Methylibium petroleiphilum PM1: one gene and its partner. The protein of the gene in region 1 binds, or shares a complex with, the protein of each later gene. Links are inferred from orthologs where the notes say so. Each region holds a gene or a part of one and is shown on either strand. Other genes may lie near its edges.

The links. Proteins that work in one complex are often made in the same cells at the same time.
Region 2: the proteins of uvrB (region 1) and MPE_RS05730 are in contact, whole or in part, in a crystal structure (PDB 7EGT), measured with the Thermus thermophilus proteins. The link is inferred for Methylibium petroleiphilum PM1 from one-to-one orthologs. Residues at the interface, in WP_096411307.1 of Thermus thermophilus: Glu23, Leu25, Arg26, Asp27, Gly28, Glu29, Arg30, Phe31, Arg55, Glu326, Asp327, Phe328, Glu379, Ser382, Gln383, His398, Gly400, Arg401; in WP_096412145.1 of Thermus thermophilus: His654, Arg656, Phe657, Gln666, Asp668, Glu669, Lys680, Arg681, Leu682, Ser683, Lys685, Tyr686, Ala687.

The regions. Positions count from the first base shown.
Region 1 is NC_008825.1:2,443,685-2,451,925, reverse strand. The notes cover bases 3,032-5,950. They hold uvrB (excinuclease ABC subunit UvrB), read left to right. Parts: upstream 3,032-3,384; coding sequence 3,385-5,517; downstream 5,518-5,950. Other genes in these bases: MPE_RS11535 (sigma-54-dependent Fis family transcriptional regulator), read left to right, coding at 5,618-5,950; MPE_RS11545 (hypothetical protein), read left to right, coding at 3,032-3,250. Outside these bases: MPE_RS11560 (hypothetical protein), read left to right, coding at 1-225; MPE_RS11555 (hypothetical protein), read left to right, coding at 267-1,124; MPE_RS11550 (hypothetical protein), read left to right, coding at 1,173-2,162; more of MPE_RS11545, read left to right, coding at 2,171-3,031; more of MPE_RS11535, read left to right, coding at 5,951-7,270; MPE_RS11530 (phenol hydroxylase subunit), read left to right, coding at 7,531-7,818; MPE_RS11525 (aromatic/alkene monooxygenase hydroxylase subunit beta), read left to right, coding at 7,872-8,241. UniProt on the Escherichia coli protein: The UvrABC repair system catalyzes the recognition and processing of DNA lesions. A damage recognition complex composed of 2 UvrA and 2 UvrB subunits scans DNA for abnormalities.
Region 2 is NC_008825.1:1,217,617-1,224,428, forward strand. What follows is about bases 1,000-4,014. They hold MPE_RS05730 (UvrD-helicase domain-containing protein), read left to right. Parts: upstream 1,000-1,331; coding sequence 1,332-3,698; downstream 3,699-4,014. Other genes in these bases: MPE_RS05725 (gamma-glutamyl-gamma-aminobutyrate hydrolase family protein), read right to left, coding at 1,000-1,258; MPE_RS05735 (DUF1097 domain-containing protein), read left to right, coding at 3,953-4,014. In the rest of the region: MPE_RS05720 (hypothetical protein), read right to left, coding at 1-454; more of MPE_RS05725, read right to left, coding at 458-999; more of MPE_RS05735, read left to right, coding at 4,015-4,453; MPE_RS05740 (PhoX family protein), read left to right, coding at 4,635-6,812. UniProt on the Escherichia coli protein: A helicase with DNA-dependent ATPase activity. Unwinds DNA duplexes with 3'-5' polarity. Translocates on single-stranded DNA with 3'-5' polarity. Initiates unwinding more efficiently from a nicked substrate than double-stranded DNA.

The sequences.
Region 1 (8,241 bases):
CGCATCGACGCCAACGCCGCCGAGGCGAGCGGCCCGAGCAGCCCGAACTCGCCGTGGCTGCTGACCAAGACGCGCGCTCCCGAGGGCTACAGCCTCCAGGACTTCGCGTTGCGTCTGCTGAACTCGGAGAACGAGGACGTCGACCAGAACAGCATCTACGCGCTGGGCTACCAGCCGGTGTGCACCAGCGAAGCGTGCGCGCCCGAAGAGGACGACGACGACTGACGCGTCGCGGACCCGAGAGCAACCCACAACAGGAGACCACCATGCATATCCGTTCTCACCTGACCGCGCTGGCGGCGGTCGCCGCCGTGTTCGGCGTCGCCATGCCCGCCCAAGCCCAATGGGTGTCGCTGCCGACCTCCGGCACGATCCTGCAGACCGTCAACCCGAAGACCGTCGTCTCGCCGACGCCGGCGACCTGCACCAACACCGGCGTGGCGCCGACCGGCGACCAGTTGCCGGTCGAACAGCAGTCGGCGTCGCTCGCCACCGGCAAGTTCACCGGCCTGCCGGGCAGCGCCGCGATGCCGGGTTATGCGTCGACGCCGGTCGCCGCGACCTCCTACACACTGCAGACCGGCAGCCCGGCCAAGACCGTGGGCACGCTGTACGACCGGGTCTACTGCGCCGGCTCGGGCACCACCACCTGCAATGCCAGCAAGGTCTACGTGTTCGCCACCCGCGCGATCCTGAACACCACGGTCGCCAACCCGCCCAACCTCACCTTCGAGATCAACGACTTCTTCCGTACCGTGCCTTCGACCGCCACCGTCGAGGCCGGGTACTACATGGGCACGAGCGGCACCAGCGTCGACACCGGGCTGTCGACCAAGTACGTCGAGTACGTGGGGCGCACGAACAGCGGGCTCAACCAGACCATCACGCGCGACAACACCAAGGTCGCGTTCCGCACCGACGTCAACGCCAGCGATCCGGAGCGTTGCGAGCCGTACTCGAAGAACAACCCGATCAGCGCCTGGGTCTACCACCGCGTGACCTGCCCGAACGGCGTGGAGACGGCGCCGGCCAACATCACTTTCAAGACGCGTGTACGCGAGGGCGGCGAGGAGGGGCAGCCCATCATCAGCATCAGCACCAGCGGCTACGTCTGCAAGCCCTGAGGCCAGAAGCCGGAAGCGGGTGAGGGGAGCGAGGCCCTCGACGTTGACATGAGCAGGAACTCCCTCTGGTTCGACGAGCGGCCACGCCACCTGGGGTGGCTGCTCCTGCTGCTGCCGGTGCTGGCGGTGTTGCTGGTGGCCGTCGGCACCAATCTCTGGCGCGATCAGCCCTCGCCGGCGACGGTGCCGGCGGTGGCTGTGTCGCCGCGAGGTCCGGACGTGGCGGTGCGGGTCGGGCTGCCGATGCAGCCCGGCGTTCGCATCGACGCGGGCGGCACGGCCGCGCCGGCAAAGCCTGCGCTTCCGAATTGCCCTTACCAGCAACTTGATCTCGTGACGGCGCACGGCAAGGTGCAGCGGGCCTGCGTGGCGACCACCCGCACGCTGCAGAGCGGCGACCTGCGCAGCTACGTGCTCGAACCGCAGGGCGTCTCCGACTGGACGCTCCGCGTGGACAGCGGGGACGGACGGGTGATGGCGGCCAGCCTGTCAGCGCCCGGTCGCGGCGACTACCGCTGCGAGGAAGACACATGCGCCGGCTTCTCGATCGGCCCGCGCGACGCGCACGGAGGGCGCACGCTGGTAGTGAGCCGGGCCGTGCTCACGGCCGAGGACGGCGTGGCGATGCACCTGAGCGCCAGCCTCAAGGCGCCCGGTGACCAGCAGGATGCCGACCTGGCCTGCAACGAGCCCGGCATCGCCATCGTTGAGCGTAGCGGCGCGGTGCTCACGCTGTGCCCCTCCGGCGGCGGTGGCGTGGTCCGCCTGGAGCACGAGCGCCGCCTCTACAGCCTGCGCGGTGCGGCCGGCGACACGCTGTTGGTCGGGGTGGACGCCGGCGGCGCGGTCGATTTCGTGCAGATCGGTGCCCTCGAGTGCCAGGGACTGGCCTGCTCTGGCGCCACGACGCAGCCGGGAGACGACCCGGCGAGCGAAAGTGGCCGCCGGTTCAGTTTTTCCGGCACCACCGTGACCGACGGGCTGCGCGGCGGTGCCGCGGCCCTGTTGAACGGCAGCGCGGTGCTGCCTCCGTTCTGACGCTGACGATGATCTACCTCCCACGCTGGCTCGACGACGAGCTCCATGGCCGCGGTTGGGTGCTGGCCGCGGTGATGCTGTCGGCCCTGCTGTTCTCCGGCTGGCTGGTGTGGGCGCGCTGGAGCCAACCGGCTGACGCCGTCCAGCGGGTCCGGGTGGAGACGGCAGCGCCTCAGCCGGCTCCGCTCGCGCTGCCGGTCGTGGCCGACCCGGTGGCCGTGCCGGCATCTGCGGCGCCCGCCGCACTGCCGTCCTGCCCGCATCAGCACGTCGACATCACCGGCGCAGATGGCCTGCTGCAGCGCGGCTGTCTGTCGGCGACGCGCACGCGCCAGAGCGGCAGCGTGCGCAGCTACGGGACGCAGGCCGAGGGCGTGTCGAACTGGCACATGACGATCGACGCCGCCGGGGGGCAGGTGATTTCGGTGCGCCTCAGGCAGGGGGCGATCGGCACGTCGCCCGAGCGTCTCTATGTCTGTGACGGTGTGGCCTGCCAGGGCGCATCGCTGGCCACCCCCGATGCCAACGGCGCACGCGCGCTGACCCTGGACGACACCCGGCTGCAGGCCCTGCCGCCCGGCCAGCGTTGGCGACGGCCCTTGCCCGGCGCGAGGCGCAGCCCGGACCTGGCCGCCGCTGGCAGTGCGGCCGGGCAGGCCCGTCCCACGGTGAGCGTGAAGGCCGTCCTGAGTGCCCAGCCCGATCGCAACGACTCGGCGCTGGCGTGTGCCGGGCGTGGCGTGACGATCGTGAACAACCAGGGCGCCGTGATCGATTTCTGTGCCCTGGGGGGGGCCGGCTTCGAGGTGGCCGATGACGGCCCCACGCGCTTTGCCTTCCGTGACCTGGAAGGCCGCGCGCTGGCGGTGGCCGTGGGCTCCGACGGCACGATCGATGGCGTGACGCTGGGCACGCTGTCGTGCCGGGACACGCGTTGCGGTGGCGTGTCGATGAGCGTTCGCGGAGATGCCGGCAACCCGGCGGCCGAGCGGAGCTTCGCGTTCTCCGGCACCACGCTCTACGAGGCCGGCACCGGCCGGCCGGCCGCGACCTTGAATGGCGGCGTGACGATGCCATCCCAGGAGTGAACCGGGCGGCGGCATCGGGGAGGGCGCGACTGGTGACCCGCGGGTGACCCCGGCATCCCGCTTGCTGTAGGCTGGCGGATTGGCCCGGCCCCGCTCGGGCCGCCGCAACCACCCCGCTCGAACCGGGGCCCACGATGCCTGAGCCTGCCCACGTCCTGCCCGTCACCCCCGAAGCCCCGGCCGCGCTGCCCGAGGGCGAGTTCGTCTCGTTCCCCGATTCGCCGTTCCAGCTGTTCCAGCCCTACCCGCCGGCCGGCGACCAGCCGACCGCGATCGGGCAACTGGTGGACGGCATCAACGACGGCGAGGTGTTCCAGACGCTGCTGGGCGTGACCGGCTCGGGCAAGACCTTCACGATGGCCAACGTGATCGCGCGGCTGGGGCGGCCGGCGATCGTGTTCGCGCCGAACAAGACGCTGGCGGCTCAGCTGTACAGCGAGTTCCGCGATTTCTTCCCGAAGAACGCGGTCGAGTACTTCGTCAGCTACTACGACTACTACCAGCCCGAGGCCTATGTGCCGCAGCGCGACCTGTTCATCGAGAAGGACAGCGCGATCAACGAGCACATCGAGCAGATGCGGCTCTCGGCCACCAAGAGCCTGCTGGAACGGCGCGACGTGATCATCGTCGCCACCGTGTCGGCCATCTACGGCATCGGCAAGCCCGAGGACTACACGCAGATGCGGCTGATCGTGCGCGCCGGCGGCAAGCTGGGCCAGCGCGACCTGATCGCGCAGCTCATCCGCATGCAGTACAAGCGCAACGAGACCGATTTCGCGCGCGGCACCTTCCGCGTGCGCGGCGACACGGTGGACATCTTCCCGGCCGAGCACTCCGAGCTGGCGATCCGCATCGAGCTCTTCGACGACGAGATCGAGGCGCTGTCGCTGTTCGATCCGCTCACCGGCCAGATCCGCCAGAAGGTGCCGCGCTTCGTGGTCTACCCCTCCAGCCATTACGTCACGCCGCGCGAGCAGGTGCTCGCGGCGATCGAAGGCATCAAGGAGGAACTGCGCAACCGCCTCGCCGAGTTCGTGGCCGACGGCAAGCTGGTGGAGGCGCAGCGCATCGAGCAGCGCACCCGCTTCGATCTCGAGATGCTGCAGGAGATCGGCCACTGCAAGGGCATCGAGAACTACTCGCGCCATCTGGCGGGTTCGGCGCCGGGCGAACCACCGTCGACGCTGGTGGACTACCTGCCCAAGGACGCGCTGATGTTCCTGGACGAGTCGCACGTGCTGATCGGCCAGCTCGGCGGCATGTTCAATGGCGACCGCGCGCGCAAGACCACGCTGGTCGAGTACGGCTTCCGGCTGCCGAGCGCACTGGACAACCGGCCGCTGAAGTTCGAGGAGTTCGAGACGAAGATGCGCCAGGTGGTGTTCGTCTCCGCCACGCCGGCCACCTACGAGCAGGAGCACGCCGGCAACGTGGTCGAACAGCTGGTGCGGCCCACCGGGCTGGTGGACCCGGTGGTCGAGGTGCGGCCCGCCACTCATCAGGTCGACGACGTGCTGCAGGAGATCCGCGATCGCGTCGACGCAAACGAGCGCGTGCTGATCACCACGCTCACCAAGCGCATGGCCGAGCAGCTGACCGACTACCTGGCCGACAACGGCGTGAAGGTGCGCTATCTGCACTCCGACGTGGATACCGTGGAGCGGGTGGAGATCCTGCGCGACCTGCGGCTCGGCAGCTTCGACGTGCTGGTGGGCATCAACCTGCTGCGCGAGGGCCTCGACATCCCCGAGGTCTCGCTGGTGGCCATTCTCGACGCCGACAAGGAAGGCTTCCTGCGCTCCGAGCGCTCGCTGATCCAGACCATCGGCCGCGCGGCGCGCAACCTCAACGGGAAGGCCATCCTCTACGCCGACAAGATCACCGACTCGATGCGGCGGGCCATCGGCGAGACCGAGCGCCGGCGCGAGCGCCAGATCGCCTTCAATGCCGAGCACGGCATCACGCCGCGCAGCATCAACAAGCAGGTCAAGGACCTGATCGACGGCGTGTATTCCGAGAAGAGCCGTGGCGACGACCTGAAGGCCGCGCAGGCGGCGGCCGAGATCGAGTCGATGAGCGAGAAGGACCTGGGCAAGCGCATCAAGCTGCTCGAGAAGCAGATGCTGGAGCACGCCCGCAGCCTGGAGTTCGAGAAGGCGGCACGGGTGCGCGACCAGCTGGCGCTGCTGCGCGAGCAGGCCTTCGGCGGCGCCGGTCACGACAACGTGCTGCCGCTCGTGTCAGGCAAGAGCGGGTCTGCCCGCTGACCCGTGGTCGCCGCGTCTCCGATAATCCGCACGGGATAGTCAACGGGGCCGTTCGAGCCCCGCCCGTGCGGCCCGGCCGCGCTCTTGCAGGAGACTTGTCGTGGGCGATCCTCTGTCGCTGCTGAGATTCAGTGCGGCATCCGGGCACATCTGGCTCGACGAGCAGCGCATGCTGCTGCTGCACGCGCGCGCGCTGGCCGCGCTGCGCAAGGAACTGTTCGACTCCCTGGGCGTCGAGCGCGCCCGAGGCCTGCTGGTGCGCATGGGCTTCGCTTCCGGCCGTCACGACGGCGAGCTGGCGGTCAAGCAGCGCGGCAGCGGCAAGAGCAACGAGGAGGCCTTCCTGCTCGGGCCGCAGCTGCACGCGCTGGAAGGTGCGGTCAGCGTGGAGAAGGTGGCGCTCGAGATGGACCTCGCCACCGGCCACTTCTTCGGCGACTTCCTGTGGACCAACTCCTGGGAGGACGAGGCCAACATCGCCGATTTCGGCTTCGGCGAGGAGCCGGCCTGCTGGACGCAGATCGGCTACGCCTCGGGCTACACCAGCGCCTTCATGGGCCGGCTGGTGGTGTTCAAGGAAATGGAATGCCGCAGCCAGGGCGACAGCCGCTGCCGCATCATCGGCCAGCCAGCCGAGGCCTGGCGCGACGAGGCCTATCTCAGCTACTTCCGCCCGCAGGTGATCGGTCAGCAGCTGATCGACTACAGCATCGGCCTGGAGCAGCTGCGCGCGGTGCAGGCGAGGCGGCAGTACGACCGCAAGCTGATCGGCGTGTCGCCGGGCTTCCGCGCCGCCTTCGAGCTGCTGCGCAGCGCGGCCGGCAGCGCGATCACCGTGCTGCTGCTGGGCGAGACCGGCGTGGGCAAGGAGATGTTCGCGCGCTGGCTGCACGAGAACGGCCCGCGCGCCGGCGGCCCGTTCATCGCGGTGAACTGCGCTGCCATCCCGCACGAGCTGATCGAGGCCGAGCTGTTCGGCGTGGAGAAGGGCGCCTACACGGGGGCACAGCTGGCGCGCGCCGGGCGCTTCGAGCGCGCCAGCGGCGGCACACTGTTCCTCGACGAGGTGGGCGACCTGCCGCTGGCGGCCCAGGTGAAGCTGCTGCGCGCGCTGCAGACCGCCGAGGTGGAGCGGCTCGGCTCCGAGCACGCCACCAAGATCGACGTGCGCATCGTTGCGGCCACCAATGTCGACCTGCAGCAGGCGATGCAGGCCGGCCGCTTCCGCAGCGACCTGTTCTACCGGCTCAACATCTTCCCGATCACCATCCCGCCGCTGCGCGAGCGCACCACCGACATCCCGGCGCTGATCGAGCGCTTCCTGGAGAAATACGGTGAGCTCTACAACAAGAAACTGCGCGGCCTGACCGACAAGGCGATGCGCCAGGTGCTGAGCCACGCCTGGCCCGGCAACATCCGCGAGCTGGAGAATGTGATCGAGCGCGCCGTGCTGCTGGCGCCGGCCAACGGCCCGATCGAGGCCTGTCACCTGTTCGGTGAACCGGCGCTGCGCGCCAGCGAGGGCAGCCTGGATGCGAAGGGCCGCGTGACCGAGGTCCACCCCGACGCCCTCGGCCGCCTGTGCGACGAGGCCTTCGAGCACCACATCGACCTCGAGTCGCTGGAGCGCCGCATGATGCAGGCGGCGATGCAGCGCGCCAAGGGCAACCTGTCGCAGGCCGCGCGCCTGCTCGGCATCACCCGACCGCAGCTGGCCTATCGGCTCAAGAAGGAAGGCCTGCCGACCGGCTGAACTCGCTCCGCCGGCCCGTGGCTCGAGCCGCCCCGTCGCCTCCCGGCGGCCGGGCGGCTTTTTCGTGTGCGCCGGCACTTCACCAAATGATCAAGCTGCGCTGCAGCAACTGATCAGCTCCGTATCCGGGGCAACCCTGGGTTCGCGCTGGCGCCGGCTTCGAGGGCTTGTGAATCAAGCACTTAGCGCAATTGGCACGGCCGTTGCCCTTATCAGTCCGTCCAGGCGGTTCGCCAGGGCCGAAGTGATGGATTGAACAAATGAAGCTCGCGCTCCCCAAGACTGCCCGGTCGTCGTCGGGCTCGGCGGCCCGGATGACCGGCCAGCCCTGCTACGTGCGCGTCACCGGCACCCTGGACGAGCGCTTCGTGGAGTTCGAGTTCGCGATCGGCGACCCGGAGCTGTCGGTCGAACTGGTGATGCAGTTCGAGCAGTTCCGCGAGTTCTGCGCGACGCACGAGGTCACCCACCTCAGCGCCGAAGAAGGCGCGCGGCTGGACTTCGAGCGCATGAAGTGGCGCTTCGGCGCCCCCGGCATCACCGACTGATCGAGATCGATCGCCAACCAGACAGCAGACAGAGCACCACAGGAGACAAGGCCGTGCAAGTCGACATCAAGACCACCGACATCCATCCGGTCCGCCAGACCTTCGCGCATGTGGCGCGTCGTCTGGGTGCGGACAAGCCCGCGTCGCGCTACCAGGAGGCGACGCTGGACATGCAGCCGACCACCAACTGGCACTACCGGCCGCTCTGGGACGCGGAGCATCACGTGTTCGACGTGCGTCGCTCCAGCATCGTGATGGCCGACTGGTACACGTTCAAGGACCCGCGCCACTTCTACTACGGCGTCTACACGATGGCGCGCGCCAAGCAGCAGGAGGGCGTGGACAAGCAGTTCGAGTTCGCCGAGAAGCGCAACCTGCTCGGCCTGCTCGACGACGCGGCGCGCGATTCGCTGACCCGCGTGC
Region 2 (6,812 bases), 1.2 Mb from region 1 along the record:
TGCCGGCCGCGATGTGCTCGACCAGGGCCAGGTAGACCTCGGCGCCCTCGGGGAGCTTGCCACTGGCCTGCAATTGCAGGCCCAGGTAGCCGTTCCAGGCGGGGCCGCCGCCCACTGTCAGTCGCACCGCCGGTCGCCGGGCGAGCGGCCAACGAAACTCCTGCGTGCCGTCGACCGGTGCCGCCGTCGCCAGCGCCCGGCGGCGGGCAGCGGACTCGGGCAGGGCGCCTGCGGCCAGGGGTGCATCGGCCCCGGCGGCGCTCGGTTCGATCCAGTCCAGCACCCAGGTCGAGCGCGGCAGCGGCCGGGCCGCGGCGCCGGTCCAGCAGGCTTCGCAGTCGGACGACATCAGCCGCTCGATGACCTCGCGCGGCGCGCTGCAGGGCGCCGCCGCCGCGGGGGTGAGGCTGGTGAGCAGTGCGGCGCCAGCGGCGCCCAGGAGGGCGTTGCGCAAGGCTCAGGCGCGCCGTCGCGCGCGTGCGGCGTCGAGGAACTCGCGCAGGATCGGCCGGCCGTCGAGCTGGTCGGGATGGAGCTGGCGCTGCGCCATGAATTCCGGATGCCACTGCATGCCGAACACATAGCTCGAACCGCGCCAGCGCACCGCCTCGATCAGGCCGTCGGGCACCGCCACCGCCTCGATGTTCAGTTCGCGGCCCAGGTCCTTGATTGCCTGATGGTGGATGGAGTTGATCTCGGCCCGGTGCGTGCCCGGATAGAGCCCGGCCAGCCGGCTGCCCTGCACGAGGCTGACCTCGTGGAACTGGTTGTCGTAGCGGGCATCGTCGACGTGGGCGATGGCGGTGGGCACCTGGGTCGAGATGTCCTGGTAGAGCGTGCCGCCGAAAGCGACATTGATCAGCTGGCAGCCGCGGCAGATGCCGATCACCGGCTTGCCGGCGGCGACGAAGGCGTTGAACAGCTCGATCTCGTAGCGGTCGCGCACCCGGTCGCCGGCCCAGGCGGGCGCCAGCGGGGTCTCGCCGTAGCTCTCGGGGGCCACGTCGGCGCCGCCCTGCAGCACCAGGCCGTCGAGTCGCTGCGCGTAGTCGGCCAGGCTCACCTCGCTGGGCTGCAGCAAGCCCTCGCGCTCGACGGGCGGGATCATCAGCGCCAGCGCGTCGGGCTGCAGCACCCAGTGCGCCACCGATTGCTCCAGGTAGTGCAGGGTCCGGGTGAAGATGCCACCGATGTCGGCCACCGGTGTGATCGGGTGATAGATGCGCGCGGAGATGCCGATGAGCAGCGCGTCGGACATGGCAGGAAGAGTGGGTAGGACGATGGGGACGAGGATACCCTTGGAGCCGAGCGCGGCTCCATAGAATCCGCGGATGGATGTGTCAGTTGAAAACGATCGTGCGCCTCCGGGCGAAGCCGCTGGTCTGCTGCGCCACCTGAACCCCGAGCAGCTCGCCGCGGTCACGCTGCCGGCGGGCAATGCGCTGATCCTCGCGGGTGCCGGGTCCGGCAAGACGCGGGTGCTGACGACGCGCATCGCCTGGCTGGTGCAGACCGGACAGGTCTCGCCGGCCGGCGTGATGGCGGTGACCTTCACCAACAAGGCCGCGAAGGAGATGCTCACGCGGCTCTCCACGCTGCTGCCGGTGAACCCGCGCGGCATGTGGATCGGCACCTTCCACGGCTTGTGCAACCGCTTCCTGCGCGCGCACTGGAAGCTGGCGGGCCTGCCGCAGGGTTTCCAGATCCTCGATGCGCAGGACAGCGTCTCTGCGGTCAAGCGCATCGTTAAGGCGATGAAGCTCGACGAGGAGCGCTACATCCCCAAGCAGTGCGCGTGGTTCATCGCCGGCGCCAAGGAAGACGGACTGCGCCCGCAGCATATCGAGGTGCGCGACGAGCTCACCCGCACGCAGCAGGCCATCTACCAGGCCTACGAAGACCAGTGCCAGCGCGAGGGCGTGGTCGACTTCGCCGAGCTGATGCTGCGCACCTACGAGCTAATGCGCGACCACGCCGAGCTGCGCCAGCACTACCAGCGGCGCTTCCGCCACATCCTGGTCGACGAATTCCAGGACACCAATCGCCTGCAGTACGCGTGGTTGAAGATGTTCGCCGGCACCGACAACAACGTGCTCGCCGTCGGCGACGACGACCAGAGCATCTACGCCTTCCGCGGCGCGCGTGTCGGCAACATGGCCGACTTCGAGCGCGAGTTCCACGTTCAGCAAGTCGTGAAGCTCGAGCGCAACTACCGCAGCTTCGGCAACATCCTCGACAGCGCCAACGCGCTGATCGCGCACAACTCGCGCCGCCTGGGCAAGAACCTGCGCACCGAGGCCGGCCCCGGAGAGCCGGTGCGCGTGTTCGAGGCCACCAGCGACTTCGCCGAGGCGCAGTGGTTCCTCGACGAGGCGCGCCAGCTGCAGCGCGACGGCTCGCCGCGCAGCGAGATCGCAGTGCTCTACCGCAGCAACGCGCAGAGCCGGGTGATCGAGAGCGCGCTGTTCAACGCCGGCGTGCCCTACCGCGTCTATGGCGGCCTGCGTTTCTTCGAGCGTGCCGAGATCAAGCACGCGCTGGCTTACCTGCGGCTGATCGAGAATCCGAACGACGACACCAGCTTCCTGCGCGTCGTCAACTTCCCCACGCGTGGCATCGGCACCCGCACGATGGAGCTGCTGCAGGACGCCGCGCGCAGCAGCGGCCGCAGCCTCTGGCAGAGCGTGGGGGCGATCGCCGGCAAGGGCGGCAGCAACCTCGGCGCCTTCACCGCGCTTGTCGACGCGATGCGCGACGCGACGCGCGGCCTCACGCTGCGCGAGATCATCGAGCACGTGGTGCAGTCTTCCGGGCTGGCCGACTTCTACCGCAACGAGAAGGAAGGCGCCGAGCGGCTGGAGAACCTGGACGAACTGGTCAACGCCGCCGAAGCCTTCGTCACGCAGGAGGGCTTCGGCAAGGACGCGGTGGCGCTGCCGGTCGACGAACAGGCCGGCCGCATCGCCGAGCGCCTGCCGGCCGCCGTGGCCCTGGTCGACACCCAGCCCGATGCCGAGACCGGCGAGATCATGAGCCCGCTCGCGGCCTTTCTCACCCACGCCGCGCTCGAGGCCGGCGACAACCAGGCGCAGGCCGGCCAGGACGCCGTGCAGCTGATGACGGTGCACGCCGCCAAGGGCCTGGAGTTCGACCAGGTCTTCATCACCGGCCTGGAGGAAGGCCTGTTCCCGCACGAGAACGCGGCGGCCGACCTCGACGGTCTGGAAGAGGAGCGCCGCCTGATGTACGTGGCCATCACGCGCGCGCGCAAGCGGCTCTACCTGAGCTTCAGCCAGACCCGCATGCTGCACGGCCAGACCCGCTACAACCTCAAGAGCCGCTTCTTCGATGAACTGCCCGAGGCTGCGCTGAAATGGCTCACGCCGAAGCTGCAGGGCTTCGGCTCGGGCTATGCCCGCGACTACCAGGCCGCGTGGCAGCGCGGCACGGGGCTCGGCTCGATGGTGGGCGCGGGACGCGTAGTGCCTGCTTCGGCGCCGGCCGCCTTCGAAGCCCAGGCGCGCAGCACGCCGAACGGGCTGCGGTCCGGGCAAGGCGTGTTCCACACCAAGTTCGGCGAGGGCGTGATCGTCACGCTCGAGGGCATCGGCGCCGATGCCCGCGCCCAGGTCAACTTCGGCCGCCATGGCATGAAGTGGCTGGCGCTGAGCGTCGCGAAGCTGACGCCGGTCGACTGAGAGCGCGGCGCGCGCGCAACACCGCTTTCCGTCCGACGCTCCGTCATGGTGCGTTGTGGTCCCTGCTGAGACAGCCGGGAACAATTTGTAAGCAAATGCTGCGCTGCTCACAAAGGTTTGTCCTTGCTTGTTCGCGGCGGGGGTGATCCGAACACTGCCGCCACCACTCGTCGTTGGCAGTCAGGGGTGGTGCGCCGGCCGGCGGCGGGCGCTTCTTCTCTCCATACCGATACCTAGACTTGAGGAGACTCACCATGCCCTTGCTCATTGCCCTGGCGATTTCGATCGGCGTTCTGGCCGTGGTCGCGACCTTTCTTTTCCTCGGCCCGCTGGCGGCCTTCGGCGTCCAGATCTGGCAGGCCTTCGTGGCCTGGGCCTGCTACTTCCACAGCGGTGGCAAGCCCGCTTCGGCGCGGACCACCATCGTCTGCATGTCCTTCGGCATCGTCGTCGGGGCACTGTCGGTCATGCTGGCCGGGCAACTGGGTTCGCTCGGATCGCTTGCCGCACCGGTGGCGGTGGGCATCGGTGCGGCGGTGATCGTGCTGGCCGCGCACATCGGTCTGCTCGCAACGATCCCGGCCTGCGTCTACGGCTTCGCCTGCGTGGCCGGGCTCATCCTGCTGAAGAGCGTGGCGCCGGTCGACGCGATCGTGCCGTCCATCGTGTCGATCGCGATCGGCGCGGGCTTCGGTTGGGCCTCCGAGGCGCTGGCCAGCATGCTGACCAAGAAGGCCGCTCCCGCGGTGGCCTGACCCGCGGCGGCTCAGAGCGCCCGGCCGTTCCTGACGGTCGGGCGCTCTCGCATGGCCGTCCTCGTGACAGACGCGACACCGATCTGTCACCGCGCTTTCATGTCCCGTGCCTAACGTCTGCGGCTTCCCGGTGTGGCCATTCCGGCCCGCCCGCCACCCAGCAGTCGCAAGGAACGCAGACATGAATCAGCGAGTCGATCTCCCTCTGCTCGGCATCGATCGAGATGACGAGAACAGCAATACCAGCGGCAACGACAACTTCATGGCCGTGCTCGACGCCCGGCTGAGCCGGCGCTCCGTGCTGCGCGGCGGCGTGGGGACCGCGGCGGCCGTGGTGCTGGGCGGGTTGAGCGTCAGTGCCTGCGGTGGCGGGGACGACGACGCGCCGCCCGCGAACCCGCCGGTCGACAAGCTGGGCTTCACCGCCGTGGCCAAGAGCACCGCCGACGCCGTGAGCGTGCCGGCCGGCTACACCGCCGCCGTGATCTACGCACTCGGCGATCCGCTGACGGCGGGCACGCCAGCCTATGCCAACGACGGCAGCGACACCGATTTCGACCAGCGCGCCGGCGACCACCACGACGGCATGGAGTACTTCGGGCTCAACGCTGCCGGCACCGCGCGCGACGCGAACGGGTCCGAGCGCGGCCTGCTGGCGATGAACCACGAGGCACTGAGCGACAACTACCTGCATGTGAACGGCAGCTCGGCGCGTCCGCGTCCGGCATCGGAATCCGACAAGGAGATCCCGGCCCACGGCGTGTCGGTGGTCGAGGTCCGCAAGACCGGTGGCAGCTGGGCCTACGTCCAGGACTCGGCCTACAACCGCCGCGTCACGCCGCTCACGCCGGTGGAGCTGTCGGGCGCGGTGCGCGGCAACGCGCTCGCGAAGACGCTGTACTCGACCGCCGGCACCGGCGCGCGCGGCACCATCAACAACTGCGGTACCGGCTACACCCCCTGGGGCACGCTGCTGACCGGCGAAGAGAACTTCGAGGGCTACTTCACCCGCTCGGCCGGCGACGACGCGGCCCGAGGCGACAAGAGTGTCACGGCGCTCAACCGCTACAAGCGCAAGCAGGGCGCGGCCAGCCGTCACGGCTGGGAAACCAGCGGTGCGGACGACAAGTACCAGCGCTGGGACATCAGCAAGATCGGCGCCTCGGCCGACGGCAGCGACGACTACCGCAACGAGCTCAACACCTTCGGCTACATCGTCGAGATCGATCCGTACGACAAGGCGGCGACCATCAAGAAGCGCACCACCCTGGGCCGCTTCGCGCACGAGAGCGCGGCCTTCGGCAAGGCGGTCGCCGGCAAGCCGCTGGCCGTCTACATGGGCGACGACTCGCGTGGCGAGTACATCTACAAGTTCGTGTCGGCCACGAACTGGGATGCCGCCGACGCAGAGCCCTCGAACCGCATCGCCGCCGGCGACAAGTACCTCGACAGCGGCAAGCTCTATGTGGCGAAGTTCAACGACGACGGCAGCGGCGACTGGATCGAGCTGAGCTTCGACAATCTCGACGTGAAGAACTACGCCGGCTACGCTTTCGCCGACGCAGGCGACGTGGCGATCCACTCGCGCCTGGCCGGCGACGCGGTCGGCGCGACCGCGATGGACCGCCCCGAGTGGTGCGCGGTGCACCCGACGACCGGCGAGATCTACTACACGCTCACCAACAACAGCGTGCGCAAGCTCGAACCGGCGGCACCGGCGGTCGGGGCGTCGCCCGACTCGATCCAGCGCGCGCTCGACGCGGCCAACCCGCGCAGCTACAAGGACTCCTACGGCGGCGCGCCGGAAGGCTCGGCCGGCAACATCAACGGCCACATCATCCGCATGAAGGAAGACGGCGGCGAGCCCGCGGCGACCGGCTTCACCTGGGATGTCTACCTGTTCGGTGCGCAGTCCGACGCCGACACGTCCAAGATCAACCTGTCCTCGCTCACCGCGGACCAGGACTTCTCCAGCCCCGACGGCCTGTGGTTCAGCCGCTCGACCGGGCTGTGCTGGATCCAGACCGACGACGGCGCCTACACCGACGTGAGCAACTGCATGATGCTGCTCGGCGTGCCGGGCACGGTAGGCGACGGCGTGAAGACCACGCTCAGCTACACCCTGGCCGACACGTCCACGCTGAGCATCGACACCTATGTCGGCAAGAAGCCGACCGCCGACACGCTCAAGCGCTTTCTTGTCGGACCGAAGGACTGCGAGCTGACCGGCTGCACCGAGACGCCCGATGGCAAGACCGTGTTCGCCAACATCCAGCACCCGGGCGAGACGATCTCCGCCGCGACCATCGGCAACCCGGCGGGCTATGTGAGCCACTGGCCCGGCAACGCCGGCTACCAG